DNA from 4 places in the Bradyrhizobium sp. CCBAU 53421 genome. Region 2 is predicted to be linked to each of the others. Evidence: predicted binding sites of a transcription regulator. Region 2 holds the regulator's gene; each other region holds the start of a gene.

Region 1 (7,605 bases), 2.5 Mb from region 2:
CCGCTGCAGCCGCTCCTCGCGCGTCAGATTGCCGAACGGGTTGGCGGTGGAGTTGCGGAAGTCGAAGCGGAAGCCGTCCTGAAAGGCTCCCTGAAAACCTTGGAACTGCGGATGCAGCGGGCCATCGCCGAGCTCGCGCCCGTCCTGATCGATGACCTTGCCGCGCGCCTGCGCCCCGCCGAAGGGCGGCCGCGATCGCGTGGCGTGGGGGGTGAAGATGTCGTCCTCGGGCATGGCCATCACATGGTAACGCGGGCAGGTGGTTCAAGTTGCGTCACATTACCACTGTGTCACCTTCATGGCCGTTCAAGCCGCATCACCTGCCGTGCGCCGCCGGCGGCGTCAAGCCACAGCGGCGGCGATTGAAATCGATGGCGCAAGACTCGATCCTCGTCTCGCTTAATACACGCCCTTGTTCATGGTTCTGAGCCGCTGGGCCAGCGTCCTCATCACCTTCAGGGCAAAATGCGGCGTCTGGCTGACGAGGAAGAGAAACTGCTTTTCCGAGACCGGGACGAGCTCGACATCCGTGAGCGCCGTCGCGGTCGCGCTCCTCGGCTCGTTGTCGATCAAAGCCATCTCGCCAAAGATCGTGTCCGCCGGCAGGTCCGCCATGGTCTTGTTGCCGACCTGAATGCGCACGAAGCCGCTCTTGATCACGAACAGCTCGTTGGCCTGTTCACCCTCGCGAAAGATAACGCCGCCGGCCCGCACCAGGCGCGTTTCGATATCGTTGCCCGTCAGAAGGCTGAAGCTTGCATCTGCCACTCGAAATTCCTTTCCCCGAACCCGGATGCAGATCCGATGCATCCTGGTGTCTTGCTGCTCCGGCTAAAACAAATGCGCGAAAACGAAGTAGAGAACGCCCGAGATCAGCATCGCCATCGGCAGGGTCAGAACCCAGGCCATCGCGATGTTGCGGATTGTCGACCATTGCAGGCCGGACCCGTTGGCGGTCATGGTGCCTGCGATGCCGGACGACAGCACATGCGTCGTCGACACCGGCAAGCCGTAGCCATCAGCCGCGGCGATGGTCGCCGCCGCCGTGATCTCGGCGCAGGCACCCTGCGCATAGGTGAGATGGGTCTTGCCGATCTTCTCACCCACCGTCACGACGATCCGCTTCCAGCCAACCATCGTGCCGAGGCCGAGCGCGATGGCGACCGCAATCTTCACCCAGGACGGAATGAATTTGGTCGCGGCATCCAGCGAGCCCTTGTAGCGATTGAGCGTCGCAACGTCCGCATCGTTCAGCCCGTTGTCGCTGCTCTTCATCAGCAAGCGGAGTGCCTCCGACACCAGGTACATGTCGTTGCGCGTGTTGCCGACGGTCTCGGCGGGGAATTTCGCCAGCGAACCGTACTGCACGACCTGGTCGCGGATTTCGCCGACGAGGACGGCGAGTGACGGATAGGTATCGTCGCCGAGTTGGCGAAGACTGATGTAGTTCGTCACCGCCGGACGCGGATTGCCCGCCACCTTGCGGTCGGCTCCCTTATCCTCGATGACCTTGCTCGCCGCAGCCGAGTTCGCGGTGAATGCCTCGATCTGACTCGCAGGCATCGCGCGGTTGAGGGCGTAGGCGGTCGGGACCACGCCGATCAAGATGAGCATGATGAGACCCATACCCTTCTGACCGTCGTTCGATCCGTGAAAGAAGCTGACCAGGGTGCAGGTCAGGATCAGGATGCCGCGGATCCACCATGGCGGCGGCTGATCGCCTTTCGGCTCGCCGAACAGCGCCGGTGTTGCGCGCAGCAGCGCGGTCTTCAGCCCGAAGAGCAGGATGGCGGCGAGCGCAAATCCGAACAGCGGCGACAGCAGCAACGCCTTGCCGGTGTTGACGGCCTGCGACCAGTCCACGCCGGAGGTCCCCTCCCGTCCGTGCATCAGGGCATTCGCGATACCAACGCCCATGATCGATCCGATCAGGGTGTGCGAGCTCGAGGCGGGCAATCCAAAATACCAGGTGCCGACGTTCCAGATGATGGCGGCGATCAGCAGCGCAAACACCATGGCGAAGCCGGCGCTGCTGCCGACCTGAAGGATCAGTTCGACCGGCAACAGGGAGACGATGCCGAAGGCAACCGCGCCGCTGGAGAGCAGCACGCCGATCAGGTTGAACAGGCCCGACCAGACCACGGCGATGCGAGCCGGCATCGAGCGCGTGTAGATCACGGTGGCGACGGCGTTCGCCGTGTCGTGAAAGCCGTTAACGAATTCGAAGCCGAGCGAGATCAACAGCGCGACGAACAGCAGCAGGAACGCCGCATAAGAGGTCTTCCCGGCCCCCGTCGCACCGACATCCGCATAGATGCTGTAAGCCACGAACAGCAGCGCCGCGCCGATCACGCCGAGATAGATGATGCCGGTGAGAGGATGAAAGCCCTTCTCGAGATCGGGGCCGCGGCGCCGCGCGGGCTCGATCGAACCAGGTAACGCTACATCGCTCATATGATCGCCCTCACGGCCGCGGGAGGACAAAAGCGGCCATGTGACATTGGGACTACGTTTACATGACGCGCATGTGACAGTTCCATGAAACGCGATGCGGCCGACCTGCGACCCGCTCCTAGTGCATTGACAAGACTACGATAATAGCGCGACCCGATGCTCGCCGTGCGTAAGGCAGGGCCTCCTCCGGCCACGATGCATTACCGCGTCGACCGGTGAAAAACTGCCAATCACGTCAAAGCCGAAAATTTCTGTTTTTACAAAGGAGGCGCTGCACGCCCTAATGCTGGGATGCATGCTGCGCCGGCGCGTGCAACTCCTCGGCATATCGATGCGCCAGCCAGGACGTGATCACGCCCGGGATGAAGCCGACCAGCCCGTAGAGGATGAACTGCACCGGGCCGCTTTCGGAGCCGTGCGAGGCGTAGGTCAGCGCCGCGCCGACGAACGCCACGGCGCCGACGATCAGCATCCGCACCGTCGGCGTGACCCGCCGCATATGCATCAGAATGTCGTCGATCGCGCCGAACATCAGCGACGGCACGATGCCGAACAGATAATTGTATTGCAGCGACTTCACGAACACGACGAGCAGCTTCGCCACTTCGCCGCCATTGGTCTCGGTCCAGTAGCCGGACTGATAGGTGGTCATGAGCAGCAGCAGGAAGCCGCCGATGAACGGCCCGACGGCTGCGAAGATCAGATAGCGTTTCATGGCGTGCCCCTGCCCAGCGTCAGGCGAGTGTAACGCAGTCACGCGGCTGTTCTAGGGGAAAATCGAAAGAGCCCGGCACTGTTCCGGGATCATCGCGTCGATGCGCTGCAACAGCCGAACTTCGCTGCGATACGGAATCGGCCGGACTCAGCCGGGCGATGAGATCGTGAGCACCGAAGTGAGCGCCGAGCCTGTTACTCACCCCACGCCGCGAAGGCGTCGTTGAAGGCCCGCTCGCCGGGGGCGCCCTTTTCGATCGCGATGATGGCGCGGCGCTGGTTGGTGTAGACCAACGGCACGTCGAACCAGGAGCGCTCCTTGAGGAGCTGCAGATTGCGCGAGCGGTCGGCGTCGACGTTGGAGAGGCCGACCAGGAAGAAGCCGTCGGTGACCTTGACCGCGAGCCCGGCCAGCGGCGTGCCGCGCGCCTGCTCGTTGGACTTCATCAGGATGCCCGGCACGTTGCCGACGCCGCCATTGGCGAAGTCCTGCGGTAGGATGAAGGTCAATTCCGCGGTATGGCTCGCCGGCAGCGATGAATCGGTGTTGCGGCGGAACGACATCGTCATCTTGAACTTGCGATCGGGGATGTCGATGTCGGCGCGCACCGCGATGTCGGGCTTCTGGTTGCCCGATCCCTTGACCTGCTCGGTGCGCCAGACTACCGAGCCGACATATTGCTTGCCCTTCGGATCCGACGGGTCCTCGTCATAGAGCACCACGCGCTGCGCCACCGGAGCGACCGGCTCGCCCGACGACGGCTGGCCGACACGGTCGGTGATCTTCTTGCTCGACGGCGTCGCCGCGGCATCCTTCGGCGCTTCGACCGGGGCGGAGGGTTTGAACAGGCTGCTGACAAGGGTGGCGGCCTGCTGGTGGAACAGAAAGCCGGTGCCGACCAGGATCAGCAGGATGCCGATCGCGATCGCGGTCTTGAACGGGAACATCGAACCGACGCGCGGCCGCTTCGGCTCACGCTCGCCATTGCCGACTCGCGAGCGTGGCGGCGGCGCCTGGGGCGGCTGCGGGGTGTAGCGTTCCGCTTCCTCGATCGACTCTTCGTAGGAATAGGGCGTCTCGGGATCGCCGCCGCGGTTTTCCAGGCTCGGCTCGAGCCGGTCGAATTCCGGCGAGGGCGACGGCACGTTGGCGTAGGTCTTGCGCGCGTTGCGGCTGGCCTGCGCCGCGGCACGGCCGAGATCGTCGGCATCGGCAGTGATGTCGCGGAAGCCGCGCACGCCCGGGGCCGCCGGCGGCACCGGCGGCTGCGCGCCTTCGGGACCGCGGCGCGGCGGCGCCGGCCGGGTCTGCGGCGGCTGGGTATCGGAGCCGGCTGGGACCGGCGGGTTCTGCGGCCGCGGTGGGGCCGGCGGCGGCGCGTCGGGACGCAAATTGCGCGGCGGGCGCTGCTCGGCGGGCGGCCGCGGGCGCGCGGCAGTGTCGGCGGAATTCGGCTCGGGCGGCCGCGGATTGGCACGGCGCAGCGGGTCGCTGCCGCGGGCCCCGCCGCCAGGACGCGAGGCCTCGCGGGCGCGCTGCGCGGCCTCGGACTCGACCTTGCGGACCGCCTCTTCCAGCGACAGCCGCTCGCGGGTGATCTCGGACTCCGAGAGCGGCGGCTGCACGCCGCGAAGTTGCTGGATCAACGCCGTCCGCGCCCGCGCGTAGAGCGCGCGGCGGGCTTCGCCGGGAGCGTTGGGGTCCAGTCCGGCGATGGCACGGGCGATCAGCGGGTAGTAGTCAGCCATTTCCACACAATTGGTGGGATATAGGTAATATCCCGTTAAGCCTCGAACGGATTCTGTACCAGAATAGTATCTTCACGTTCCGGACTGGTGGAAAGCAGGGTGACCGGGCACCCCACCAGTTCCTCGACCCGGCGGACATACTTGATGGCCTGAGCCGGCAGGTCCGCCCAGGACCGCGCATTGGCGGTCGGCTGCTTCCAGCCCTCGATGACCTCATAGATCGGCTCGATGCGGGCCTGCGCGCCCTCGCCCGCCGGCAGATGATCGATTTCCTTGCCGTCGAGCTTGTAGCCGATGCAGACCTTGATGCTGTCGAACCCGTCGAGAATATCGAGCTTGGTCAGCGCCAGCCCGGCAATTCCGCAGGTGCGGACAGTCTGTCGCACCAGCATCGCGTCGAACCAGCCGACCCGGCGCTTGCGCCCGGTGTTGACGCCGAATTCCTTGCCGCGGCGGCCGATTTCCTCGCCGATCTCGTCGTTCAGCTCGGTCGGGAACGGTCCCTGGCCGACCCGGGTGGTGTAGGCCTTGCAGATGCCGAGCACATAGCCGACCGCACCCGGCCCGAGGCCGGTGCCGGTCGCGGCCTGCGCCGCCACCGTGTTGGACGACGTCACATAGGGGTAGGTGCCGTGATCGACGTCGAGCAGCGCGCCCTGCGCGCCCTCGAACAGGATGCGTTTGCCCTCGCGGCGCTTGAGGTCGAGCAGCCGCCACACCGTCTCGGCATACGGCAAAAGCTTCGGCGCCAGCGCCGAGAGCTCGGTCAGGATGCCCTTGCCGTCGATCTCCGCGAGGTTGAGGCCGCGGCGCAGCGCATTGTGGTGCGCCAGCAGGCGTTCGATCTTGTGCGGCAGAGTATCGAGATCGGCGAGATCCATCAGGCGGATCGCCCGGCGACCGACCTTGTCCTCATAGGCCGGGCCGATGCCGCGCCGGGTGGTTCCGATCGAGGTGATGGCGTTGGAGGATTCGCGCAGGGCGTCGAGCTCGCGATGCAGCGGCAGGATCAGCGTGACGTTCTCGGCGATCCGCAGATTGTCCGGTCCGACGGCAACGCCCTGGCCCTTCAGCTTGGCGACCTCGTCGAGGAAGGCCTGCGGATCGAACACCACGCCATTGCCGATCACCGCGAGCTTGTTCGGGCGCAGCACGCCGGAGGGCAGCAGCGCCAGCTTGTAGGTCTCGCCATTGATCACGAGCGTATGGCCGGCATTGTGGCCGCCCTGGAAGCGCACGACGATGTCGGCCTGTTCCGACAGCCAGTCGACGATCTTGCCCTTCCCCTCGTCACCCCATTGGGCGCCGACGACGACAACATTGGCCATTGCGAAGATGTTCCCTTCAGGTGTTTCAGAGACCACGATCGCGGCGAAAACGCGTCCGCCCACAGCGACCATGCATGATATGCCCAGCCCAAATCGCGGCGCCCGGCCGCGCACACGCAAGGCGCCTACCGGATAACGGAAGCGGGTCGGCTGCGCAAGCAAGAACGGGGTCGTTTACGCCTTTTAGATGAGCGACAACCCTTTGATATCCCCCAAAAATTCCATGTCGCGCCCGGCCGCGCCGGACTGGCGAGAATTTAATGTTGGCGCCGCCTCGGGCTGACCCTACGTCCGATTGATCGGCGGGCCCATTGCGGCGATCATTCGGCCGTATCAACCGGCCCGGACCATGCCCAATTCGACACAAGCAACGATGGCGCTGCGCAAGCTCGGCATTGCCTTCAGGCTCCACACCTATGTCTACGATTCCAGCGCCGAGAGCATCGGGCTGCAGGCGGCGGAGGCGCTCGGCGTCGATCCGAACCGCATGCTGAAGACGCTGATGGCGGAGGTCGACGGCAAGCCGGTCTGCGCCGTGGTGCCGTCCGACTGCGAGGTCAGCATGAAGAAGCTTGCCGCAGCCCTCGGCGGCAAGTCGGCCAGGATGATGCGCCCGGCCGATGCCGAGCGGCTGACCGGCTACCATGTCGGCGGCATCAGCCCGTTCGGCCAGAAAAAGAAGGTGCCGACCGCGATCGACGAGACCGCGCTCACCCATGTCACCGTGTTCGTCAATGGCGGCCAGCGCGGCCTGCAGATCGAGATCGATCCGAACGACGCCGCGCTCGCCGCCGGCGCCACGATGAAGGCGCTGGTGGCGACTCAGGATTAGAACCCACTTCGCTCGAAAACGCTCTGTGCGCTCAATGCGAGGGCTTGTCCCGGCCAAACTCCGCGCCAACGTAGTCGGACAGGCCGGTCAATTCCTCCGCCGAAATATCGTTGACGTTGAGCCTGAGCTGCATGATCGCAAGATCGAGCAGATGTGCGGCGAAGGTCGCGCCGGAAGCCGTCACGATGCTGCGCTGCTCGATCAGCACCGCGATGACGTCGCGCAAACTGCGCACTTGCACTTGATCCATGGCCCTCTGCCCGATGCCGGCCGTCGTGATGTGTGTTGTCATTGGGATACCGATTGTAGTGTGCTGATGGACGCCGCGCTGGCGGATGGAATGTATGGCAGCCGCTCGGCATCCTCGCCGAGATGCAGGATGCGCGATGGCATCTCGCGGACTTCGATATCGATCGTCATCGGCGGCGGAATCAGCGTCACCGAGGCTTTCGGCCACGGCGCCGGATTCGGGCTGACGGCGGTGAAGCGATAGGCCGCGGCGATCTCGAGCGCGAGCAATTGCAATTC
Region 2 (7,605 bases):
GATGTGGCCGAGCTGCGGCACGTACCAGGTCAGCGTCACGAAGAACGCCGCGACCAGATAGGCGATGCAGATCCACATCGTGATGTTCGACGACAGAATCCGCGACATCCGCCGCGCGCCGCCGAGCGCGCACCAGGCGCCGAACACGAACAGCAATTGCCAGGCGAACGGATTGAACGCCCAGAAGCCGTTCGGATAGGCCGAGAGATAGAGATCGAACTGCCAAGTCAGCGCGTACAGCAGCACCGACAGGCCGAGCGTGACGTCGGGCTTCCACTTCATCAGCCACAGGATCAGCGGCAGGAACAGCATCAGCACGATGTAGAGCGGCAGCACGTCCATGTTCACGGGGCGGAAGCGCAGCAGCAGCGCCTGCACGATGGTGACGTCCGGCTGCTTGAGGAAGTCCATGATCCCCATTTCCTCGCTGTAGAGCGGGTTCTCGAACGAGGTCGCGACATAGGAGATCTCGGCGAGGAAGATCGTGAACAGGAAGACATGCGCGACATAGATCTGCCAGACCCGGCGCAGGATGCGCGCGGTCGCGATCACGAAGCCACCCTCCAGCATCGCACGGCCATAGACGAAGGCCGCGGTGTAGCCGGAGATGAAGATGAAGATCTCGGTGGCGTCGGAGAAGCCGTAATTGCGGATCGTCAGCCAGGTCAAAAGATTGGTCGGCAGGTGATCGATGAAGATCAGCCACAGCGCGAGCCCGCGGAACAGATCGAGCCTGAGCTCGCGCTCGCCGGTCGCCGGCAGCGTGATCGCGGGCGCCGCAGCTTTCGCCTTCACCTCGGCATCGGCCTTGGCGTCGGTTTTGGCGTCAGCCACCGGCGAACCGGCTATGGGATCGGCAATCGAGCTCATCAAGCACCGTGTCGGCCGCGGACGCCCCGCATCCCCAGCTGAAAAGATAATATCGGTCCACGACTTGCCGACAAAGCACAGACTGCGGCGACATGCGGCCGCGCTTTAGAGCGGAACTATGTTGAAACCGCGATGAACGGACCGCCGCAGGACCGGCTTTTCACGGCCCGGCTGGCGATTGGTTCCGGCTGGCCAATTGGCTATGATGGCGCACTGTTTGAGCGTGATCCGGTCGAAAACGGATCACGCAGCAAGACCATCGGATTGAGCCGAATGTACCGTGCCGTTACCCGCCAGATCGAAGTCACCGTCGAGCCGAACTTCATGCCGGAGCGCTCGTCGGTCGACCGGCGCGAGTATTTCTGGTCGTACAAGATCGTGATCGTCAATTCGGGCCCGGAAACGGTGCAGCTGCGGACACGGCACTGGATCATCACCGACGCCACCGGCCGCCGCCAGGAGGTGCGTGGCGAGGGCGTGGTCGGCGAGCAGCCGGTGCTCGCGCCCGGCGAGCGCTTCGAATACACCTCGGGCGTGCCGCTGCCGACCGCCTCCGGCTTCATGACCGGCAGCTACCAGATGGTCACCGAAGCCGGCGAACGCTTCGATATCGACGTGCCGACTTTTTCGCTGGATAGCCCAAGCCCGGACGGGAAAAGGGTGTTGAACTGACGCACGGCCATGCGCGTCATCGCCGGGCTCGACCCGGCGATCCATCGCTTCAGTAAACGCTTTTGCTATGATGGATGGCCGGGTCGAGCCCGGCCATGACAGACTTGTTACTCGACGCCCGCTTCCAGCGGCGTGAACTCATAGACCGACGAGCAGAACTCGCAGGTCACGACGACCTTGCCGTCCTTGACCATCTCGGCGCGATCGTTCGGCGCGAAGCTCTTCAGCATCGACGACACCGCATCGCGCGAGCAGGAGCACTGCGCGCGCAGCGGCTGCGGGTTGAAGACGCGCACGCCACGCTCGTGGAACAGGCGGTACAGCAGCCGCTCGCCGGAGAGATCGGGATCGATCAGCTCGACGTCCTCGACGGTCGAGATCAGCGACTGTCCCTCGACCCAGGCATCGTCATCCGGCACGCTGTGCGTGGCCGTGCCTTCCGGCGCATCGCCGGGATGCAGATCGGCCTGCTTGGCGCGCTCGGGCGCCTTGGGCAGGAATTGCAGCAGGATGCCGCCGGCGCGCCAGCGCAGCTTGCCGCCTTCGCCGCCGCGCATCTCCTCGCCGACCGCGAGCCGCACCCGGGTCGGGATCTGCTCGGAGCGAAGGAAATATTCGTGGGCCGCCTCTTCCAGGCCGCCGCCGTCGAGCGCGACCAGTCCCTGGTAGCGGCTGGTGTTCGAGCCCTGATCGATGGTCATCGCAAGGTGGCCCTTGCCGAGCAGCTCGCCCGAGCTCTGGCCTTCCTTGAGGCGTGCCGCATCGTAGCGCGCATAGGCACGCAGCCTGTCGGGCGCCTGGAAATCGACGATCAGCAGCGAGACCGGACCTTCGGTCCGGGTCTGCAGGATGAAGCGGCCCTCGAACTTGACCGACGAGCCGAGCAGCGTGGTCAGCACGATGGCCTCGCCGAGCAGCTTGCCGACCGCCGGCGGATAATCGTGCTTGTGCAGGATCTCGTCGAGCGCGGGGCCGAGCCGGGTCAGCCGGCCGCGCAGGTCCAGCGCGCCGACCTCGAAGGCCAGCACGGCATCGTCGACAGGAACCGAAGACGGCGCGCGAATGGGCGTCTCGGGCTGGATTTTGATGTCGGGGGATTGTGAAACCATGGCGCTCTATCTGGGGTCTCGGACGGCAAAACGAAAGGGGTTCACCGGATCGGATCTATCCGTCGTCCCTGCGAAAGCAGTGACCCATAACCACCAATGTGAGTTGCTGCATCAAGCTGGGGCCCCAGCCTTCACAACAATTGACAGCGATGGTTATGGGTCCCGGGTCGCGCTGCGCTTGCCCGGGACGACAACGCTTACTGATCTACGACTACGCGACCTCGTCAAAACACCAGGCCAGAATGCCCTTCTGCGCATGCAGGCGGTTTTCCGCCTCGTCGAACACCACGGATTGCGGCCCGTCGATCACCTCGTCGGTGACCTCCTCGCCGCGATGCGCGGGCAGGCAGTGCATGAACAGGGCGTCCGGCTTGGCGAGCGACATCAGCTTGGCATTGACCTGGTAAGGCCGCAGCACGTTGTGGCGGTGCTCGCCCTCCTTGTCGCCCATCGACACCCAGGTGTCGGTGACGACGCAGTCGGCGCCGCGCACGGCGGCTTCCGGATCGGTGCCGAGCATGATCGGCGCACCGGTCGCCTTGATCCAGTCCCGCATCGGCTTCTTCGGCGAGAGCTCCGGCGGCGTCGCGATATTGAGGTTGAACTTGAAGCGCTCGGCGGCGTGGGCCCAGGAGGCCAGCACGTTGTTGTCGTCGCCGGTCCAGGCCACCGTCTTGCCCTCGATCGAGCCGCGATTTTCCTCATAGGTCATGAGGTCGGCCATCACCTGGCAGGGATGCGAACGCCGGGTCAGGCCGTTGATGACGGGCACGGTGGCGTGCGCGGCGAGCTCGAGCAGCGCGTCATGGTTGAGGATGCGGATCATGATCGCATCGACATAGCGCGACAGCACGCGCGCGGTGTCGGCGATGGTCTCGCCGCGGCCGAGCTGCATCTCGGCGCCGGTCAGCATGATGGATTCGCCGCCGAGCTGGCGCATGCCGACGTCGAACGACACCCTTGTGCGGGTCGACGGGCGCTCGAAGATCATCGCCAGCGTCTTGCCTTCGAGCGGCTTCCTGCCCTTCTCATGCGCCTTCAGCTTCGCCTTCATGGCGGCTCCGGCCGAGAGCATGTTGCGCAGCTCGCCGAGCGGCAACTCGTTGATGTCGAGGAAGTGACGGACCGGCTTGCTCATTATCCGGCCGCCTTCTTCGGCTGCGCCGCCGATAGCACAGAGCAGGCGCGCTCGAGCGAGGTGATCGACTGGTCGATCTCGGCCTCGGTCACGATCAGGGGCGCGAGGAACCGCACCACATTGTCGCCGGCGCCGACGGTGAGCAGCTTCTCGTTGCGCAGCGCGGCGATCAGATCGCCCGACGGCACCACGGCCTTGACGCCGATCAACAGGCCCTCGCCGCGCACCTCCGACAGCACGCCCGGATAGCGGTCGACCACGGAGGCAAGCTTCTGCTTGAGCAGCAGTGACATCTTCTGCACGTGCTCGAAGAAGCCGGGCCTCAGCATGACGTCGAGCACGGCATTGGCGGCGGCGACCGCGAGCGGATTGCCGCCGAAGGTCGAGCCGTGCGAGCCCGGCGCCATGCCGGCCGCAGCCTGTGCGGTCGCCAGCACCGCGCCGATTGGGAAGCCGCCGCCGAGCGCCTTCGCCAGCGACATCACGTCCGGCGTGACGCCGGTGCGTTTGTAGGCGAACAGGTCGCCGGTGCGGCCCATGCCGGTCTGCACCTCGTCGAATGCCAGCAGCAGGCCGTGCTCGTCGCACAGCGCGCGCAGCGTCTTGAAGAACGCCTGCGGCGCGGAACGGACGCCGCCCTCGCCCTGCACCGGCTCGATCAGGATGCCGGCGGTGTGCGGGCCGATCGCCTTCTTCACCGCCTCGATGTCGCCATGCGGCACCTGATCGAAGCCATCCATCGGCGGGCCGAAGCCCTCGAGGTATTTCGCCGAGCCGGTCGCAGCCAGCGTCCCCAGCGTGCGGCCATGGAAGGCGCCTTCGAAAGTGATGATGCGATAGCGCTCGCCATGCCCCTTCGAGAAGTGATGGTGGCGGACCAGCTTGATCACGCCCTCCATCGCTTCCGCGCCGGAATTGCAGAAGAACACGAAGTCGGCAAAGCTCTGCTCGCACAGCCGCGCGGCCAGCACCTCGCCGTCCGGGCTCTTGAACAGGTTCGACATGTGCCACAGCTTGGTCGCCTGCTCCTGCAACGCCTTGACCAGATGCGGATGCGCATGTCCGAGCGCGTTCACTGCGACGCCCGAGGTGAAATCGAGATAGCGGTCGCCGTTGGTTGCGATCAGCCAGGCGCCCTCACCGCGCTCGAAGCCGAGATCGACCCGGGCGAAGACGGGGAGCAGATGCGACGAGGCGCTGTTGGTCATGGCGTTCACTGCCGGTTTCAAGCCGACAATTGCCGCGCGCCTTGACGCCAGCGCAGCAACGGCCAGCTTCGGAAAACAAAACGGCCGCCTTTGCGGGCGGCACGTGGCGGGCATTCTATGCTGCGGTCAGTCGGTGTCAATCGTCACGAACCGCCCTTCCTGCAATGCGAAACCGGCGCAATCCGGGGCATTCCGGTGCGGTGGAAAAGCCTCACAGCAATGCTTAACTGTGTGGGAACATGTGGACGCACGGCCGCGGACTCTTGCGCCTGAGTCACGCCATATTGTAGCGTTTGGCCTGTCGGGTACGACATCTCGTGCGGCAGTACTGGACCCTCTAAGTAGCCTTTGTGTCTCGCGTAAACGTTCGGGCGCAACACCGTGCCCGGCGAGGGCTAAGGGATTCTGGCCGCAGGGATATTTGTCCAGATTTGGCTCGCAGCGCCGCTCCAATGACTGGCCGGCGCCATGCGAAAGGAAGAATGCGATGACTGTATTGACCTGGTCCGACGATCGCGTCGAGCAGCTGAAGAAGCTCTGGGAGTCTGGCCTCTCGGCCAGCCAGATCGCAGCGGAACTTGGCAATGTGACGCGAAATGCCGTGATCGGCAAAGTGCATCGGCTCGGCCTCTCCGGCCGCGCCAAGGCCCCCTCCACGGCTGCTCCGCGGCAGCGCAAGGCGCGCCCCGCCCAGCATATGATGCGGGTGGCTCGCCCGGTCTCGCGCGGCAACACCGCGCTCGCCCATGCCTTCGAGGTCGAGATGGAGCCGGATCCGATCTCCTTCGACAACGTGGTGCCGATGAGCCAGCGGCTGTCGCTGCTCGAGCTCAACGAGGCCACTTGCCACTGGCCGGTCGGCGATCCCTCGAGCCCGGAATTCTTCTTCTGCGGCGGCAAGGCGCTCGCCGGCCTGCCCTATTGCGCGCATCACTCGCGCGTCGCCTACCAGCCCGCTGCCGATCGCCGCCGGCCGTCGGCAAAGCCACAAATCAAGTAGCACTCGGGAAACCAGCCTGGACTGCAAAAACAAATCCCCGCGGAAGCGGGGATTTTTTTGTGAGACGCGTAGCCCGGCTGCATCACCGGTGTCGTCCCGGCGAAGGCCGGGACGCATACGCCGCGGCCGACGCAATCGGCAAGCGGCCAGACGGCTTTCTAACAACACCCATTCGTGGTTATGGATCCCGGCTTTCGCCGGGACGACACCGGTGCGGCTTGAGATTGCCGCACAGCCTTACGGCTGCGGCTCGGCCTTCGCGAAGCGGTCGTCGAGCGCGTAGCCGGCGCCGCGCACGGTGCGGATCGGATCCTGCTCGCGGCCCGGATTGAGCAGCTTGCGCAGGCGGCCGATATGCACGTCGACGGTACGCTCATCGATATAGATGTCGCGGCCCCAGACACTGTCGAGCAGCTGCTCGCGGCTGAACACGCGGCCGGGATGCTCGAGGAAGAATTCGAGCAGCCGATACTCGGTCGGCCCGAGATCGATCGGACGGCCCGAGCGCGCCACGCGGCGCTTCTCGCGATCGAGCTCGATGTCGCCATAGGTCAAGACGGTCGCTAGCCGCTCCGGGCTCGCGCGACGCAGCAGGCCCTTCACCCGCGCCAGCAATTCCGGCACCGAGAACGGCTTGACGATGTAGTCGTCGGCGCCGGTGGCAAGCCCGCGCACGCGCTCGCTCTCCTCGCCGCGCGCGGTCAGCATGATGATCGGAAGCTGCTTGGTCTCGGGCCGTGCCCGCAGGCGGCGGCACAGCTCGATGCCGGACAGGCCCGGCAGCATCCAGTCCAGCACCACGAGGTCGGGAACGCGCTCCTTCAGGCGGGTATCGGCATCGTCGCCGCGCCCCACCGTTTCGACATCGTAGCCTTCCGCATCGAGGTTGTAGCGCAACAGCGTCGTCAGCGCTTCCTCGTCTTCGACTACCAGAATGCGTGCGCTCATCGGTCTAAGTTCTTTCTCTGTGGTGATCCGTTGCCCTGACGCAAACCGAAACGCCTACTTCCTTCAGCATAATCTCCGCGCAAGCGGCTTGTCGCGGATCGCACACCTAGTTGCCCGGCACCGTGGTGGCAAAGTTGGTCATGTCGCCCTTCGGGCGCTTGTCGGTGATCTGCTGGCCCTCGATCATGTAGAACACGGTCTCGGCGATGTTGGTGGCGTGATCGCCGATCCGCTCGATGTTCTTGGCGCAGAACATCAGATGGATGCAGAACGAGATGTTGCGCGGGTCCTCCATCATGTAGGTCAGCAGCTCGCGGAACAGCGAGGTGCAGATCGCATCGACCTCCTCGTCGCCCTTCCAGACGTTCATCGCCGCCGGCAGATCGTGCGCGGCATAGGCGTCGAGCACCGACTTGACCTGCGACAGCACGAGGTCGGTCATGTGCTCGAGGCCGCGGATCAGCTTCAGCGGCTGGAAATCGCTCTCCAGCGCCGCGACGCGCTTGCCCATGTTCTTGGCGAGGTCGCCGATCCGCTCGAGGTCGGTCGCGACGCGCATCGCGCTGACGATCTCGCGCAGGTCGATAGCCATCGGCTGGCGGCGGGCGATCGTCAGCACCGCGCGCTCTTCGATGACGCGCTGCAGATTGTCGATTTCGA
Region 3 (7,605 bases), 4.2 Mb from region 2:
ATCCTTCATGATGGCGCCTGATGATGCTTGGCCTTTCATCCGCGCCATGCGCTGGCGGCAATGACCATCAAGCCACCGGCAATCGCAAGATCCTTGAAGAATAGCGTTCGTTCCACCTTGTCGGCGAGGTCGAGGTGGAATCCGAACGCGGTCGCGAGGCAGAACAGCGCCAGCGCGCCGGCGGCGAATGACAGCTGCCAGCCGATCATCAACGCCAGGCCCGCGCCAAGCTCCAGCGCGATCACCAGCGGCAGCAGCACGCCGGGAATATGGTGTGCCGCCATGTGGTCGAGGAACGGCTTCGGGCCAGCGATCTTGGCTGCGCCGGCAAGGATGAACAGCAATGCGAGCAGGCTTCGTCCGGCAATCGTGACCATCGTGATCGGCATCAGGGGACCCTCCGGGCTTGTCATTGGCTGTACCGACCGTCGCTCTTGGCCTGTGAAGCGAACAGGACGGCGGACAGGATGAAGGCAAAGACGAAGAAGATTGTCCGTGCGAGGACCAGCGCCTTCGCCTGCTCCACCGGCGTGACCGAAATCAGGATCCCGAACGGGATGTAGCACCACAGCACCACCGCGATCGTCCTGCCGAGCCTGCCGAACTGCAGGAAGCCGAACGAGAACAGCAAGGCTGCGAGATAGCTGGCGTGAAACTTGACCTGGGAGACGGAGCGGGCGGTCTGGAAGTAGTCCTGCGAACCCCTGGTGGTGAGGATACCGATCACCATGGTGGCGACGCTCAACGCCGCGAGCGTCGCCAGAATCGCGAGCGTCCGGTCCAATGGCCTGATCTGCATGATATAGCTACTCCGTGCGCGTGTAGCCGACTCGTCGCGTTACAAATATCAACTGCTATCTGAAAATAGATATCAGATGATATCTGAAAATCAATTGGTATTTTAAATCCGGGAGCCTTGTCCGTTGCCCAGGCTAAATCGCGAGGAAAGTCAGGCCCGTACGAAGAGTCTCCTGATCGAGGCGGCGCGCGAGGAGATCATCAAGAAGGGGTTTGCGCAGGCCTCCGTGCGCGACATCGCCGACGCAGCCGGATTTTCGCAGGGCGCGTTCTATTCGAATTTTCCCGACAAGGAGGCGATCCTGCTGGAACTGGTGCAGCAGCACCAATCCGAGGAGCGTGCAAAAATCGAAAGCGTATTGGGGCAGACGCCGGGCGAGCCTGCGAAGGTGATGGCGGGCCTTGAAAAATGGGCCGCCACCGCCAATTCGGATCCGGGGTTTGCCGTGCTGGCGATCGAGCTGCAATTGCAGGCGCTGCGCAGCCCGACTTTCGCGCAAGGCTATAACGAACTCAACCGCAAGCACCGCCGTGCCCTGGGCGTGTTGGTGACGCGGCTGTTCGAGTTGCTTGGCAAGCAGGCGCCCGCTGATCCCGTGGAGATCGCGACCGGCTTCATCGCATTGGGCCGCGGCATGGCGCTGTTGTCGAGGGGCGGCGAAGTGAGTCGCAGCGGCCGTATCGTTGTCACGTTCCTGAAGGCGCTGATCGACGCGGCGCCGGCCGCCTAGAGCATGATCCGGAAAAGTGTGAAGCGGTTTTCCGAAACGATCATGCTCAAACAAGGAGCTAAAGCGCGACGACGATTCAACCCAATCTCATCGCGCATTGGCCGCGCGCACCTCGCCAATCGGGCATTTGGGAAGATCGATGCGTTACTTCGCGCCGAACGCCTTGAAGGTGATGATGGTGAGGGTGTCCTGGATGCCCGGGATCACCTGAACCTTCTCGTTGATGAAATGGCCGATGTCGGTGTCGTGGTCGACGTAGAACTTGACCAGGAGGTCGTAGTTGCCCGCGGTGGAATAGATCTCGGACGCAATCTCGGCTTCCGCCAGCGCGTTGGCGACGGTGTAGGACTGGCCGAGCTTGCATTTGATCTGGACGAAGAAAGGAACCATCAAAGTCGTCTCCGGGGATTTCCGTGACTATAGGCCCAAAACGGGCCGCCAAAGCAAGGGTCAAGGCGGCGCCAACCTGCGGTAAAGTCAGGCGAACTTGCTGCCGATGGGCGGGCGGGCTAGGACAGGCCATGATCTTGTTCGTGATGGTCTCATTCGTTTCAACCGCCGGTGCCGCAGCATGACGCCGGTCGCGCTCACCATCGCCGGCTCGGATTCCTCGGGCGGGGCGGGCATCCAGGCCGACCTCAAGAGCTTTGCCGCGCTCGGGGTCTATGGCGCCTCGGCGATCACGGCGCTGACCGCGCAGAACACCACGGGGGTCAGCGGAATCCATCCGGTGCCGGCTTCGTTCGTCACCGCGCAGATCGATGCGGTGTTCTCCGATCTCGACGTCGGCGCGGTCAAGATCGGCATGGTGGCGCAGGCCGACACAATCGCAGCGATCGCCGATGGGCTGAAGCGCTGGGCGCCGCGCCACGTCGTGCTCGATCCGGTGATGGTCGCAACCTCGGGCGATCGGCTGCTGGCGGCCGAGGCCGTCGATGCGCTGAAGACCATGCTGTTTCCACTGGCCTCGCTGATCACGCCGAACCTGCCGGAAGCGGCGGCGCTCTTGAACGAGCCGGTCGCCTCGAACGAGGCCGACGTCGAGCGACAAGGCAAGCGATTGCTCGCGATGGGATGTCGCGCGGTGCTGGTGAAGGGCGGCCACGGCTCCGGCGTTGACAGCATCGACTATCTGATCGACGCCGCGCGCAGCATCGCACTCGCGGCACCACGCATTGCCACCGCGAACACGCACGGCACCGGCTGCTCGCTGTCGTCGGCAATCGCGGCAGGACTCGCGAAGGGCGAGGGCATGGAGACCGCCGTGCGCAACGCCAAGGCCTGGATCACGGGTGCGATCGCAGAAGCCGATCGCTTCGCCGTCGGCCACGGCCACGGACCGGTGCATCACTTCCACAAATACTACTGAAGCTCTTGTAGCCCGGATGGAGCGCAGCGAAATCCGGGGCCGCGACATCCGCGGATACAGGACCCCGGATTGCGCTTCGCTTCATCCGGGCTACGCGATCATCGCCGCTTCGGATGTGTGTTGTTCCGCCGCGATATGCGCACAACACAACGCCTGTTCCACACAGCTGCGATCGCCCATGTCGCCAGATTGTCGCACGCCCCTGTTATCCGCAGGGGAGGGGCGTGCTGCTGATTCTCGTTAACTGTTTGTGGGGCCTTGGGTCGCGGGGATCGTCATCGCCTTGTCACAGGAATCTGTTAGGTGCACAGGCATGGGAAGTGACTCCTTGAGTGAAGAGAGCCCCGAGCGGCGCTTTCGCACTTTGTTTATCTCCGATGTCCATCTCGGAGCCCGCGGTTCGCAAGCCGACCGCCTGCTGGACTTCCTCCGCTCTCACGATGCCGACACGATCTACCTCGTTGGTGATATCGTCGATGGCTGGGCGCTGAAGTCGAACTGGTACTGGCCGCAGACCCATAACGATTTCGTGCAAAAGATGCTGCGCAAGGCGCGCAAGGGTGCCAAGGTGATTTACGTCCCGGGCAACCACGACGAGTTCCTGCGCAAATATTACGGTACGCATTTCGGCGGCATCGACGTGGTGGAGAACACCGTCCACACCGGCGCCGACGGCAAGCGCTACCTCGTGATCCACGGCGACATCTTCGATCTCGTGGTGCAGAACGCGCGCTGGCTCGCCCATCTCGGCGACAAGGCCTACGACTTCGCGATCCAGATGAATCGCTTCGTCAACTTCTTCCGCAAGATGTTCGGCGTTCCCTACTGGTCGCTGTCGCAATGGGCCAAGCTGAAGGTCAAGAAGGCGGTGAACTATATCGGCGCGTTCGAGGCGACGCTTGCCGGTGAGGCGCGGCGCCACGGCTGCGACGGCGTGATCTGCGGCCACATCCACTACGCGACGATTCATGACGAGCACGGCATCCGCTACATGAATTGCGGCGACTGGGTCGAGAGCTGCACCGCGCTCGCCGAGCATGAGGACGGCAGCTTCGAAATCATCACCTGGACCGACCCGGTGCGCCGGATCGCGCCGGTTCCGCGAGTGACGGCACGCGCTGCATGACGCATATCCTGGTCGCGACCGATGCGTGGCATCCCCAGGTCAACGGGGTTGTCCGCACGCTGACCATGATGGCACAGGCGGCGCAATCGCTCGGCGTCGAGGTGAGCTTCCTGACGCCGGACGAGTTCCGCACCTTCGCGATGCCGAGCTATCGCGATCTCCGGCTGGCGCTGCCGTACCGGTCCAAGGTCGCGAGCCTGATCGAGGCGGCCAAGCCCGACAGCATCCATATCGCGACCGAAGGCCCGATCGGGCTGTCGGTTCGCCGCTATTGCCGCAAGTGCGGCCTGCCGTTCACGACGAGCTTCCACACCCGCTTTCCCGAATACGTCTCGGCACGGACACCGGTTCCGGAAGCCTGGGTGTGGCGTGCGCTGCGCTGGTTCCACAAGCCGAGCCGGGCGGTGATGGCGGCGACCCCGGCGCTGGCCGCCGAGCTGCGCCAGCGCGGCTTCCGCAACGTGGTGCTGTGGTCGCGCGGCGTCGATACCGCGCTGTTCCATCCGCGCGACGTCGATCTCTGCCTGCCGCAGCCGGTCTATCTCAGCGTCGGCCGGGTGGCGGTGGAGAAGAATCTCGAGGCGTTCCTCGATCTCGATCTGCCCGGCACCAAGGTCGTGGTCGGCGACGGGCCGGCGCGGGCGGCGCTGGAGCGGAAATATCCGGAAGCCGTCTTCCTCGGCGCTCGTCATGGGGAAGAATTGGCCGAAATCTATGCTGCGGCCGACGTGTTCGTTTTCCCCAGCCGCACCGATACGTTCGGTTTGGTGCTGCTGGAGGCGCTGGCGAGCGGCCTGCCGGTTGCCGCTTTTCCGGTCACCGGCCCTCGTGACGTGATCGGCGCGGCGCCGGTCGGCGTGCTCGACGAGGATTTGCGGCACGCTTGCCTGGAGGCGCTCAGCATTCCGCGGCAGGCCTGCGTCGATTTCGCCGCGCTCCACACCTGGCAGGCATCGGCCCGGGTGTTCATCGACCGCTGCATGAACGTCCGCCCCGCAGCGCCCGACGGCGAGGGGGAGGCGTTCGAATTCGGCGCCGAAGAGCACCATTTCGCGGCCTTGCCCGCCCCGCATCCCACCTCACGCTAAAGCGTCTTGCCGGGCTGCCCGGCGCCGCGATAGAAATTGCGGATGACGGACACCCCTCTCAATCCACCCGTCGCTGCCGCGGACATCGATGCCGCCGCAAGGGTGGTCGCGCCGTTCGCGGTGCGCACGCCGCTCCTGACCTTCCCCGTTCTCAACGAACGTGTCGGCAGCCGGGTCTTCCTCAAGCCCGAGATGCTGCAGCGGACCGGATCGTTCAAGTTCCGCGGCGCCTTCAACAAGCTCGCCTCGATCCCGCAGGACAAGCGGAGCGGCGGCGTCGTTGCGTTCTCCTCGGGCAACCACGCCCAGGGCGTTGCCGCGGCGGCAAAGATCCTCAACATGCAGGCGACCATCGTGATGCCTGCGGACTCCCCGCTCACCAAGCGCGAGCGGACCAAGTCCTATGGCGCCGAGGTCGTGCTGTACGATCGCGATCGCGACGACCGTGCGGCGATCGCGAGCGGCATCGCCAGCAAGCGTGGCGCGACGTTGGTGCCTCCCTATGACGATCCCCTGGTGATCGCGGGCCAGGGCACCGCCGGCCGCGAGATCGCCGAGGACATGGCGGCGCTCGGGCTGACGCCCGATATCGTGGTCGCGCCGGCATCAGGCGGCGGTTTGATCGCGGGTGTCGCCACCGCGGTGAAAGCAAAATATCCGCAGGCCCAGGTGATCGTCGCCGAGCCCGCGGGCTATGACGATCACGCCCTGTCGCTCAAGGTCGGCCATCGCGAGGCGCATCCGGTCGCCGCGCGCACCATCTGCGATGCGCTGATGGCGATGATGCCGGGCGAATTGACCTTCGCCATCAACAGCAAGCTGCTCGCGAATGGCGTCAGCGCCACCGATGACGAAGTCGGCGCGGCCGTCGCCTTTGCCTATCGCGAGCTGAAGCTCGTGGTCGAGCCGGGCGGCGCGATCGGGCTTGCTGCGCTGCTGGCGGGGCGGATCGACGCCAAGGGCAAGAACGTCGTCATCGTGCTCTCGGGCGGCAATGTCGATGCCGACCTGTTCGCGAAGCTTGTCGCCTGAGATCAGTATCTTGAAAAGAAACGGGGGCAGGGCGGTACGCGCTCTGCCCCCGTTTCGTTGTGGCGTGCGGCCGATCAGTGCCTGAAGCCGCCACGGTGGCCGCCGCTCATTCCGCCGGGGTGTGAGCCGGTCGGGCTTGGGTGGAACGCGGTATGGCCACCACCCGATCCCATCCGGCTGACACGCGTGTTCTGCCGCTCGGCGCGGACGTGCTGCCCGCCGTTGTCCTTCATGATCCGGTTCGACGAGGTGTTGCCGGCATTGGCTCCAGGAAGGTTCGCAACCTTGCCCTTGCCGATTGAGCCCGGCGCGTCGACCGGCTTCGCGCCTGATGCGGGCATGGTCACGATCTTGCCGACGGTGCTCTGGGCGCCGGCATTGAGCGGCTGGAAGGTCTGACGGTTTGACAGCCGCGTGAACTGCATCAGCGGGATTGCCTTCGGCTGCGCCTGCAGCTTCAACGCCGCCTGCGCGTAAGGGCTGCCAGCGAAATTGTCGTGGAAGGTCTTGTAGGCGAACGGCGTGTTGGCAAGCACAGCCTTGTGCCAGGCCGCGACCTGCAACCAGTTCGTCAGCAGGAAGCGAATGCGCTCGCACAGCGGATCGCGCGGATACAGCCGGATGAACTCCTCGTAGTATTCCGGCCGGCCCTCGGACAGCACGAAGTCATAGGCCTGACGCACCGAGCGGTTCGGCAGGTTCGATGCCATCTGCACGATTGGGCCGTTCGCCGGCGCACGCGCCGACGCGCCCGCGGTGTCGCCGAAGAAATAGAAATCGGAGGTCAGCGACGAGCTTTCCCAGGGCGTCTGGCGGCCGTCGGTCGTCGAGTTGACGTCGAGGCGGATGCGCTTGAACAGCTGCTCGATCGGCAGATTGGGTTCGCGCGCCAGGCGCAGGAAGGCGTTGGTGTAGGGACTGTGGCCGTTGCTGCCGTCCTGCGCCTCCATGCCGGGCGCGGTCGAATAGCCGACGATCGAGCCGCTGGGTGCGTCGACCACGGCAAGGCCGCGGCCGGCGTCGTTGACGTTCGGAAACGGGTTGTTGCGGCAGGCGTCGAGCACCACGATGCGCATCCGGCTCGGGATGTTCTCGAGCGTGCCCATCACGTCGACGAGGCGCACCGCATTGCCGTCGAGGTCGGACGGCGTTGCGATCCTGGCATCGACCGGAATCAGATAGTTCTCACCGGCAAGCTGCACGCCGTGGCCGGCGTAGTAGATCATCGCGACCGTGCCGGGGCCGCGCGCCGCGACCTTGTCGGAGAAATCCCGCAACACTTTCACCATGTCGCTTTGCCTGAGGTCGGTCGCGGAGATCACCTCGAAGCCGGCCGCGTTCAACAGCTCGGCCATCGACTGCGCGTCATTGCCGGGATTGGCGAGTCTTGGCGCATTCTCATAGTTCGCATTGCCGATCACCAACGCGACGCGCTGCTCGGGGCCGCGCAGCGCGCCCGGC
Region 4 (7,605 bases), 950 kb from region 2:
GCCGGTCCGTCGCCCTGCGCGAAGGCTTCCGAGCCCTTCTTGTTGGTCGCGTCGTCATAGACGATCAGCGACAGCGGCATGTCGGAGGCGATCACCTTCCAGGTGGCGCGTGAGTTGAGCAGTGCACGCTTCAGCCAGGCCATCTGGTCCGGCCCGATGAAATAGGCGTCGGGGCCGTAAGTCTCCTGTAGGTTCGGACCGTTCGGGCCGCGATAGCTGCGCTCGTCGAGCATGAAGACGTCGAGATGCGGGCCGTAGCTCAGCGTGCGATAGACGCGGCCCGGCTCGACGATGCTCTCGCGCATCGGATACATCTCGTGGAAGGCTTTGGCCGCGCGCGCGGCGAGCACGTTGATGTCGCGCTCCTTGTAGGCGGCCGGCAGCTGCTTCGACAGCGACCAGTTGTTGGTCACCTCGTGGTCGTCCCACTGCACGAAGATCGGCACCTCGGCATTGAAGGCGCGCAGGTTACTGTCGAGGAAATTGTATTTGTGCGCGGCGCGGTATTCGTCGAGCGTCTCGGCGACCTTGGCCTTCTCCGGGATCGTGATGTTCTTCCAGATCTTGCCGTCGGGCTGCTTCTGCTCGGCGGTGATGACACCGTCGGCATAGATGGTGTCGCCGGAATGCAGGAAGAAATCCGGGGCGTGCTTCTTCATCGCGGCAAAGGTGATCATGCCGCCGTCGTCGGGATTGATGCCCCAGCCCTGGCCGGCGACATCGCCGCCCCACACGAAGGAGACGTCGCGGCGGTCGCTCGGCGCGGTGCGGAAGCGGCCGACCACGGGCTCGCCGACGATGTCGATATGGGCGAGGTCGCGGAAGCGGACGCGATAGAAGATGTCCTGGCCCGAGGGCAGGTTCTCCAGCAGCATCTTGGCGGTGAAGTCGCTCTCCGGCAGCGCCGTGATCGGCGGCAGCGTATGGGCGTCCTTGAACGATTCTGACGTCGCGACCTCGACCATCATCTGCGACGGCCGGTCCGCACGCGCCCACACCACGCCGCCGTCGACGCCGACATCGCCGGACTGCACGCCATGGGTGATCACCGGGCGATCGGCCGCGCGCGACAGATAAGGCATCGCGACCACGCCGGCGCCGGCCGCAGCCGCCGTGGAAAGAAAGCGTCGGCGGGTGAGGTTTCGCGAAAACCGGATCGTCATGGGGAGCCTCCTTAAGGTCACAGCGACAATGCGCCGCGGGCCGGGACAGACCTAGAAAAATTCCATGACGGTGAGATTACAGGGGGATGGAGAGCGGATCGTCAGAGAGGCCGCGCCCTTCGTAAGGTGAGCACGCACGTTAGGCTCCCTCCCCCTTGTGGGGGAGAGTTGGGGAGAGGGGTAAGCCCCGGGCGGTGACGCCAGAGACGAAATGACACTCGCGCAATCGCGGCGACGTTCTCGGGATCAAGCTTGAACGGAGCAAGCGGCACCCCCCTCCCTGACCCTCCCCCACAAGGGGGGAGGGAACGGAGAGAGTTCGTTCGCCGATGGCGAAGCTGTGCAAGTATGGAGACCTACGCCGTGCCCGCCGCCCTGAACTGGCTCGCAGTCCGCTGCAAGTTCTGCGGCATGCTGAGCAGCAGCGCCTTGCGGTCGGCGACGGCGTTGTGGAACTGCTCCAGCGCGATGTTGAAGGCGGTCAGCGTGCCTTCCTCGATCGCGCCGTGCTCGAAGCAGTCGAGCGTGTGGCGCAGGATGTCGTCGGCTTCCGCCTGCAGCTGGTCGAGCTCATCGGTCGAATCGCTTTGCCGGGCGGTCTTCAGCATCTCCAGCAGGCGTTCGCGTTGCGAGGTGTTGGTGTTGCGCTCGTCCTGCTTGAGATAGCCGGCGAACCACGCGCCGGCCGAGCCCATCGCGGAGAACGCCATCAGGCTCCACCAGATGTAGTCGCTGTAGCGGTCGAGGAAGGTCTTTTCCTCGCCGTCGACGAAGGCGGCCGCGCCCGGATGCACCGGGATGGTGGCGTCCTTGTCGGTGTCGGGCGTCTCGATCTTGGCGGCGAGCGGAAAATCGTTCTTGAGCGATTGCCGGATCGCGAACAATTGCCGGGTGAAGGCCGCGACGGTCGCGTCCGATAGGCCCTTTCGCGCGACGATGTGGTGCGAGAAGCTGATCGTCTTCACCTCATCCTCGGGCCGGTCGGCCGAGCCGAGCGAGCCGGCGGGGATTTCCGCGGCCTCATAGGCCGGATGGTTCTGCGCGATCGCCTCGGAGGCGTCGATCGCCAGGAAGGTGGGTTCGCCGCCGTCCTTGGTCGATGCCGTGATCGCATCGATCGTGATCTTGCTGTTGGCCGGGCCGACGGCGAGATAGGCATCGGCCTTCAGGTTCTTGATGGCGTCGATCGCTTCATTGGCCGGGAATTGCACGATCTCGACCTTCATCGGATCGACGCCGTATTGCGTCAGGATCAGCTTCAGCAGATTGACGTTGGCCGGGGTGCGGCCGACGACGCCGATCTTGCGGCCGGCAAGCTGCGCGATCTTGGTGATCTTTGCGGCCTTGCGGCCCTTGCCCTTGGCCGCGGGCGGCACCCACATCACCACGACGTTCTTGCGCAGGGTTGCGACCGCCTGCGCATTCTTCGGCACTTCGAGGTCGCCGCGGATGATGGCGAGATCGGCCTTGCCGTCGGCCAGCGTCTGCGCGCTGGCGCTGGCGCCGTCGGTCTGCACCGGTCTGAGTTTGACCTGGGTGTGCTGCTGGTTGTTGAAGGCCTGCGCCAGCGCCTGCACGACCTTGAGGTCATCGCTGCTCGCGGGGCCGACCGCGATCCGCAGCGTCACCGGACGCACCGCGAAATAGTAACCGGCGATCAGGGCGCCGACGATGGCGAGCGCGCCCGCGATCAAAACGAACATCAGCCGTCGCTTTGCAGAGCGCAACGGCTTGGGCGATATGCTGGCGGAGCCGTCTGTCATCGATCTCGCAAACAATCGTCGGGGCTCAATCTCGCAAAATTGCCAACGCGCACATATCAGGCATTTGTAGCAAATTCCTGGAGCCACAGATGTTACATCTGCGTCATGGTTACCAGCGGCGATAGGACGCTATTTCGGCCTTATTTTCGGCATGGATCCCATCCTTGAGGCCGGCGGTTAGACTAGGGTGGGTGCCAAACGGGAGGGTTATCATGGTCGAGAGGCTGTCAGCGGAAGCAAGGAAGGCCGCGCTTTGGGAACTGGCCGGCTGGTCCGAGCTGGCCGGGCGCGAGGCGATCGCAAAGACCTTCGTGTTCAAGGACTTCAACGAGGCCTTCGGCTTCATGGCACGCGCCGCCCTGATTGCCGAGAAGAGCGACCATCACCCCGAATGGAAGAACGTCTACAAGACGGTCGAGGTCGTGCTGGCGACCCACGACGTCGGCGGGGTGACCAAGCGCGATATCGACCTCGCCAAGGCCATGAATGCGATCGCAAGGCAGCTCGGGGTCAACTGACCCGGCCGCGCGCAACCTTGCGCCGGTTGGCCGACATCCCCAGATTCGCAGCGTCCGCCGCCGATTCGGCGCGCGGCACCGAGGGAACCTGGCGATGCCATCGACCGACACCGGCGTGGGATTTGGGCCTGCCGACCGGCTGGCGCAGGACCCCGAAAGCGTGCGCCGTCGCTTCTGGATCAAGTTCAAGAAGGTCGTGGCGCGGCTGCCCTTCGCCGAGGATCTGCTGGCTGCGTATTACTGCGCCTTCGACCGCCAGACGCCGCGCCATGTGCAGGCGGCGCTGCTCGGCGCGATCGCCTATTTCATCCTGCCGTTCGACTTCATTCCGGACATGCTGCCCGTGCTCGGCTTCACCGACGATGCCGCGGTGCTCGCAACCGCGATCCGCATGGTGGCCAGCCACATCACGTCCGAGCACCGCGAAGCCGCGCGCGCCGCGCTGAAGCGCGGAGTGCCTGCCGAAGAGTAGCCCGGCTCTCGCTGCGCTCCATCCGGGCTACAAATCACTCGACCCGTCATCCTGAGGTGCGAGCTCTTGCGAGCCTCGAAGGATGCACGGCCACCAGCCGGGCCGTCGACCCTTCGAGACGCGCGCGAGAGCGCGCTCCTCAGGGTGACGGTGATTGCAAGGCGCGCGGTTAACCGCTTCCTCAGCTGCCCGGATGCAGGATCACCTTGCCCATCGCCTTGCGGCCGGCGAGCACCTTCAAGGCTTCCGCGGTCTGCGACAGCGGGAAGGTGCGGTCGACATGCGAGGAGATCTTGCCTTCCGCGGTCCACTGCACGAGCTTCTCGAGGTTCTTGCGGTTCTTCTCCGGATTCTGCCGCGCCCACGCGCCCCAGAACACGCCGCGGATGTCGCAGCCCTTCAAGAGCGCGAGGTTGAGCGGGATCTTCGGAATGTCGCCGGCGGCAAAGCCGATCACCAGGAAGCGGCCTTCCCACGCGGTCGAGCGCAGCGCGGCCTCGGCGTAAGAGCCGCCGACCGGATCGAACACGATGTCGGCGCCCTTGCCGTCAGTCAGCTTGCGCAGGCCCTCCTTGAGATCTTCCTTGGCGTAGTTCAGCGTCAGCTCGGCGCCGTGCTGCTTGGCGAATGCGAGCTTCTCGTCGGACGATGCGCAGGCGATCACCTTCAGGCCCATCAGCTTGCCGAGCTCGCACGCGGCAAGGCCGGTGCCGCCAGCGGCGCCCAGCACCGCGAGCGTCTCGCCCGGCTTCGGGCTCGCGCGATCCTCTAGCGCGTGCAGCGCGGTGCCGTAGATGATGATGATGCCGGCGGCGCGATCGTAATCGAGATTGTCGGGAATCTTCACGATCGTATTCGCCGGCAGCGCGATCTTGTCGCGCGCGCCGTTGTGGCCGCATGACGCAACGACGCGGTCGCCGACCTTGAGATCAGTGACGCCGGCGCCGATGCTCTCGATCACGCCGGCGACTTCGGCGGCCGGCGAGAACGGGAACGGCGGCTTGATCTGGTACTTGCCCTGGATCATCAGGATGTCGAAGAAATTCAGCGCCGCCGCCTTGATCGCGATCACGGCTTCGCCCGGGCCGGCCACCGGATCGGGCACGTCAGCCAGCACGAGATCGTCGGGTTGACAGTATTGCGAGCAGAGGATGGCTTTCATGGACACACCTGAGTATCGGACGCAAAAAGAGCTGCAGGATCTTGGACTACAAGCTTCATGCCGGATTTGCGGCGGAGCGACAATACAGTGCGGAGGGATCAAACTATGTTTGAAAAAGGCCTGCTAGCGAAAAAGCGCATCCTGATCACCGGCGGCGGCTCCGGCCTTGGCGCGGCGATGGGAGGGCGCTTCGCCGAGCTCGGTGCCGAACTGATCATCTGCGGCCGGCGCGAGGGGCTGCTGGAGGAAACCGCAGCAAAATTCCGCAGCGAGCTCGGCGCCAAGGTGTCGATCGCGCGCTGCGATATCCGCGACGGCGCGGCGGTCGAGGCGATGATGGATCAGGTCTGGCAGGAGGCGCCGATCGACGTACTCGTCAACAATGCTGCCGCAACCTTTATTGCGCAGAGCGAACATTTGTCATTCCGTGCGGCGGACGCGATCCTCGCACCGACGCTGCATGGCACGATGTACTGCACGCTCGCCGCCGGCCGCCGCTGGATCGAAGGCAAGCACAAGGGCGTGGTGCTCTCGATCCTCTCGACCTCGACCATCACCGGTCGCGCCTTCACGGTGCCGTCGTCGATGGCCAAGACTGCCGTGCTGGCGATGACCAAGAGTCTTGCCGTCGAATGGGGTCCGAAGGGCATCCGCACCGTCGCGATCGCGCCCGGCGCGTTCCCGACGCCAGGTGCGACCGGACAGTTGCGCCCCGAGGCGCGCGGCGAGACCTGGTCGCATCGCAATCCGCTCGGCCGCGCCGGCGAACATTCGGAGCTGGCCAATCTGGCGACCTTCCTGATCTCGGATCAGGCCGGCTACATCAACGGCGAGATGGTGGTGCAGGACGGCGGCTCGCATTTGCGCAGTTCCGGCGCCGAGGACCTGCTGCAATGGACCGATGCGCAATGGGAGAGCCAGCGCGCGGCGCGCACCAAGGCAAGGGCTGATCGTCGATAACAAGCACTGAGCTGGAATCGACGCGCGCGCGGCTGTGGCCGGCGCGCGCGTCCGGGCCTAACTGCCTTCCCAAAAAAGCGTTTCCCGGTTATCCATCCGAGCCGGCGGAGGGGGAATCGCCGGGCCATCTTGCAGTCACAATGATGGGGGAACCAATTGGCCGTGCGGCAGATTCTGACATCACTGGTGGCTTGTGTCCTGTGCGGGATCATCTCCCTCGCGGCGGTGCAGGCTGCGCCCAAGAAGGATGCGGCCAAGGAAGCAGCAAAGCCGGCGCCTTCGGCCGCCGCGGCTGCGGCCGGCGGTGCGGAGCCGACGCTGATCGGCCAATTCGGGACCTGGGGCGCCTACACCGCATCGCCCAACGGCAAGAAGGTGTGCTTTGCGCTCGCCAAGCCGTCGTCGTCGAAGACCAACCCGCCGAACCGGCCGCGCGACCCGGCCTACGCCTTCATCTCGACCCGTCCGGCCGAGAAGGTCGTCAACGAAGTCTCGATCATGATCGGCTACACCGTGAAGCCGGGTTCGGAATCGACGCTCCAGGTCGGCGGCGGAACCTATGCGATGTACACGCAGGGCGACGGCCTCTGGATCAAGAATGCGGCCGAGGAGGAGCGGATGGTGGAAGCCATGCGCAAATCGGCCGATCTGACGGTAAAAGCCGTCTCGGCGAAGGGCACCGAGACGATCGACAGCTTCTCGCTGAAGGGTCTGGCACAGGCGCTCGACCGGCTTGGGCAGGATTGCCGGCGTTAGAGCATGGTCCGGAAAAGTGTGGAGCGGTTTTCCGAAGAGACCATGCTCCAATAAAGACCGGCTCAAAGACGTAAAATTGAGGTATTTGGCGGCTTTCCAGCACCGGCTGGAAGGCCTATTTGAGGTTTCATGACCGACACCGTGACCACCCATGCCGTGTCCGGCGCCAGCGCGCTGGTCGAAAAGGTTCCGCTCGAGACCTATGTGCCGCCGGCCAAGCCGTCGCTGATCGGGCTGTCGCGCGCCGAGATATCAGATCGCCTCGGCGAGATCGGGGTGCAGCCCGCGCAGCGCAAGATGCGCACCCAGCAGCTCTGGAACTGGATGTATTTTCGCGGCGCCAAGAGCTTTGCCGAGATGACCAACGTCTCGAAGGACATGCGCGCCGAACTCGAGAAGCATTTTACCGTCGACCGCCCCGAGGTGGTCGCCGAGCAGATCTCCAATGACGGCACGCGCAAATGGCTGCTGCGGTTGCCGAGCGGCGACAAGGTCGAGCGGGCGCACGAGGTTGAGTGCGTCTACATCCCCGAGACCGATCGCGGCACGCTGTGCGTTTCCTCGCAGGTCGGCTGCACGCTGAACTGCTCCTTCTGTCACACCGGCACGCAGCGGCTAGTGCGCAACCTGACCGCCGGCGAGATCGTCGGCCAGGTAATGGTGGCGCGCGACCGGCTCAACGACTGGGCCGACCGCGAGGACGGCACCCGCCGCGTCACCAACATCGTGATGATGGGGATGGGCGAGCCGCTCTACAATTTCGATGCGGTGCGCGACGCTCTTTTGATCGTCGGCGACAATGAAGGCATCG

The links. The regulator PhoB, encoded in region 2, activates phosphate uptake and scavenging genes when phosphate is short. The targets are predictions, from matches to a motif close to TGTCATNNANCTGTCAT.
Region 1: a site for PhoB is predicted at 2,528-2,544, ahead of XH92_RS08815 (inorganic phosphate transporter). Genes of this name have one in related genera too.
Region 3: a site for PhoB is predicted at 3,172-3,188, ahead of XH92_RS16850 (UDP-2,3-diacylglucosamine diphosphatase). Genes of this name have one in related genera too.
Region 4: a site for PhoB is predicted at 1,228-1,244, ahead of XH92_RS01650 (alkaline phosphatase). Genes of this name have one in related genera too.

Annotation. Positions count from the first base shown of each region.
Region 1 is NZ_CP030047.1:1,858,007-1,865,611, reverse strand. It holds gene XH92_RS08825 (DUF4112 domain-containing protein) at 1-240, opposite strand, end outside; gene XH92_RS08820 (Crp/Fnr family transcriptional regulator) at 400-810, opposite strand; gene XH92_RS08815 (inorganic phosphate transporter) at 832-2,454, opposite strand; gene XH92_RS08810 (DUF5413 family protein) at 2,735-3,169, opposite strand; gene XH92_RS08805 (hypothetical protein) at 3,364-4,917, opposite strand; gene XH92_RS08800 (adenylosuccinate synthase) at 4,953-6,245, opposite strand; gene ybaK (Cys-tRNA(Pro) deacylase) at 6,595-7,077, shown strand; gene XH92_RS08790 (hypothetical protein) at 7,109-7,327, opposite strand; gene XH92_RS08785 (cytochrome P450) at 7,366-7,605, opposite strand, start outside.
Region 2 is NZ_CP030047.1:8,648,247-8,655,851, forward strand. It holds gene XH92_RS40050 (OpgC domain-containing protein) at 1-870, opposite strand, end outside; gene apaG (Co2+/Mg2+ efflux protein ApaG) at 1,144-1,542, shown strand; gene XH92_RS40060 (Hsp33 family molecular chaperone) at 1,650-2,651, opposite strand; gene argF (ornithine carbamoyltransferase) at 2,863-3,789, opposite strand; gene XH92_RS40070 (aspartate aminotransferase family protein) at 3,789-4,997, opposite strand; gene XH92_RS40075 (GcrA family cell cycle regulator) at 5,485-5,997, shown strand; gene phoB (phosphate regulon transcriptional regulator PhoB) at 6,235-6,945, opposite strand; gene phoU (phosphate signaling complex protein PhoU) at 7,052-7,605, opposite strand, start outside.
Region 3 is NZ_CP030047.1:3,564,088-3,571,692, forward strand. It holds gene XH92_RS16820 (cytochrome c) at 1-11, shown strand, start outside; gene XH92_RS16825 (DoxX family protein) at 36-389, opposite strand; gene XH92_RS16830 (hypothetical protein) at 410-799, opposite strand; gene XH92_RS16835 (TetR/AcrR family transcriptional regulator) at 1,026-1,529, shown strand; gene XH92_RS16840 (Lrp/AsnC ligand binding domain-containing protein) at 1,674-1,919, opposite strand; gene thiD (bifunctional hydroxymethylpyrimidine kinase/phosphomethylpyrimidine kinase) at 2,101-2,898, shown strand; gene XH92_RS16850 (UDP-2,3-diacylglucosamine diphosphatase) at 3,212-4,024, shown strand; gene XH92_RS16855 (glycosyltransferase family 1 protein) at 4,021-5,112, shown strand; gene XH92_RS16860 (threonine/serine dehydratase) at 5,155-6,144, shown strand; gene XH92_RS16865 (caspase family protein) at 6,219-7,605, opposite strand, start outside.
Region 4 is NZ_CP030047.1:343,845-351,449, forward strand. It holds gene XH92_RS01650 (alkaline phosphatase) at 1-1,163, opposite strand, end outside; gene XH92_RS01655 (TAXI family TRAP transporter solute-binding subunit) at 1,520-2,866, opposite strand; gene XH92_RS01660 (4a-hydroxytetrahydrobiopterin dehydratase) at 3,139-3,444, shown strand; gene XH92_RS01665 (YkvA family protein) at 3,539-3,916, shown strand; gene XH92_RS01670 (NADPH:quinone oxidoreductase family protein) at 4,098-5,078, opposite strand; gene XH92_RS01675 (SDR family oxidoreductase) at 5,184-6,038, shown strand; gene XH92_RS01680 (invasion associated locus B family protein) at 6,210-6,794, shown strand; gene rlmN (23S rRNA (adenine(2503)-C(2))-methyltransferase RlmN) at 6,924-7,605, shown strand, end outside.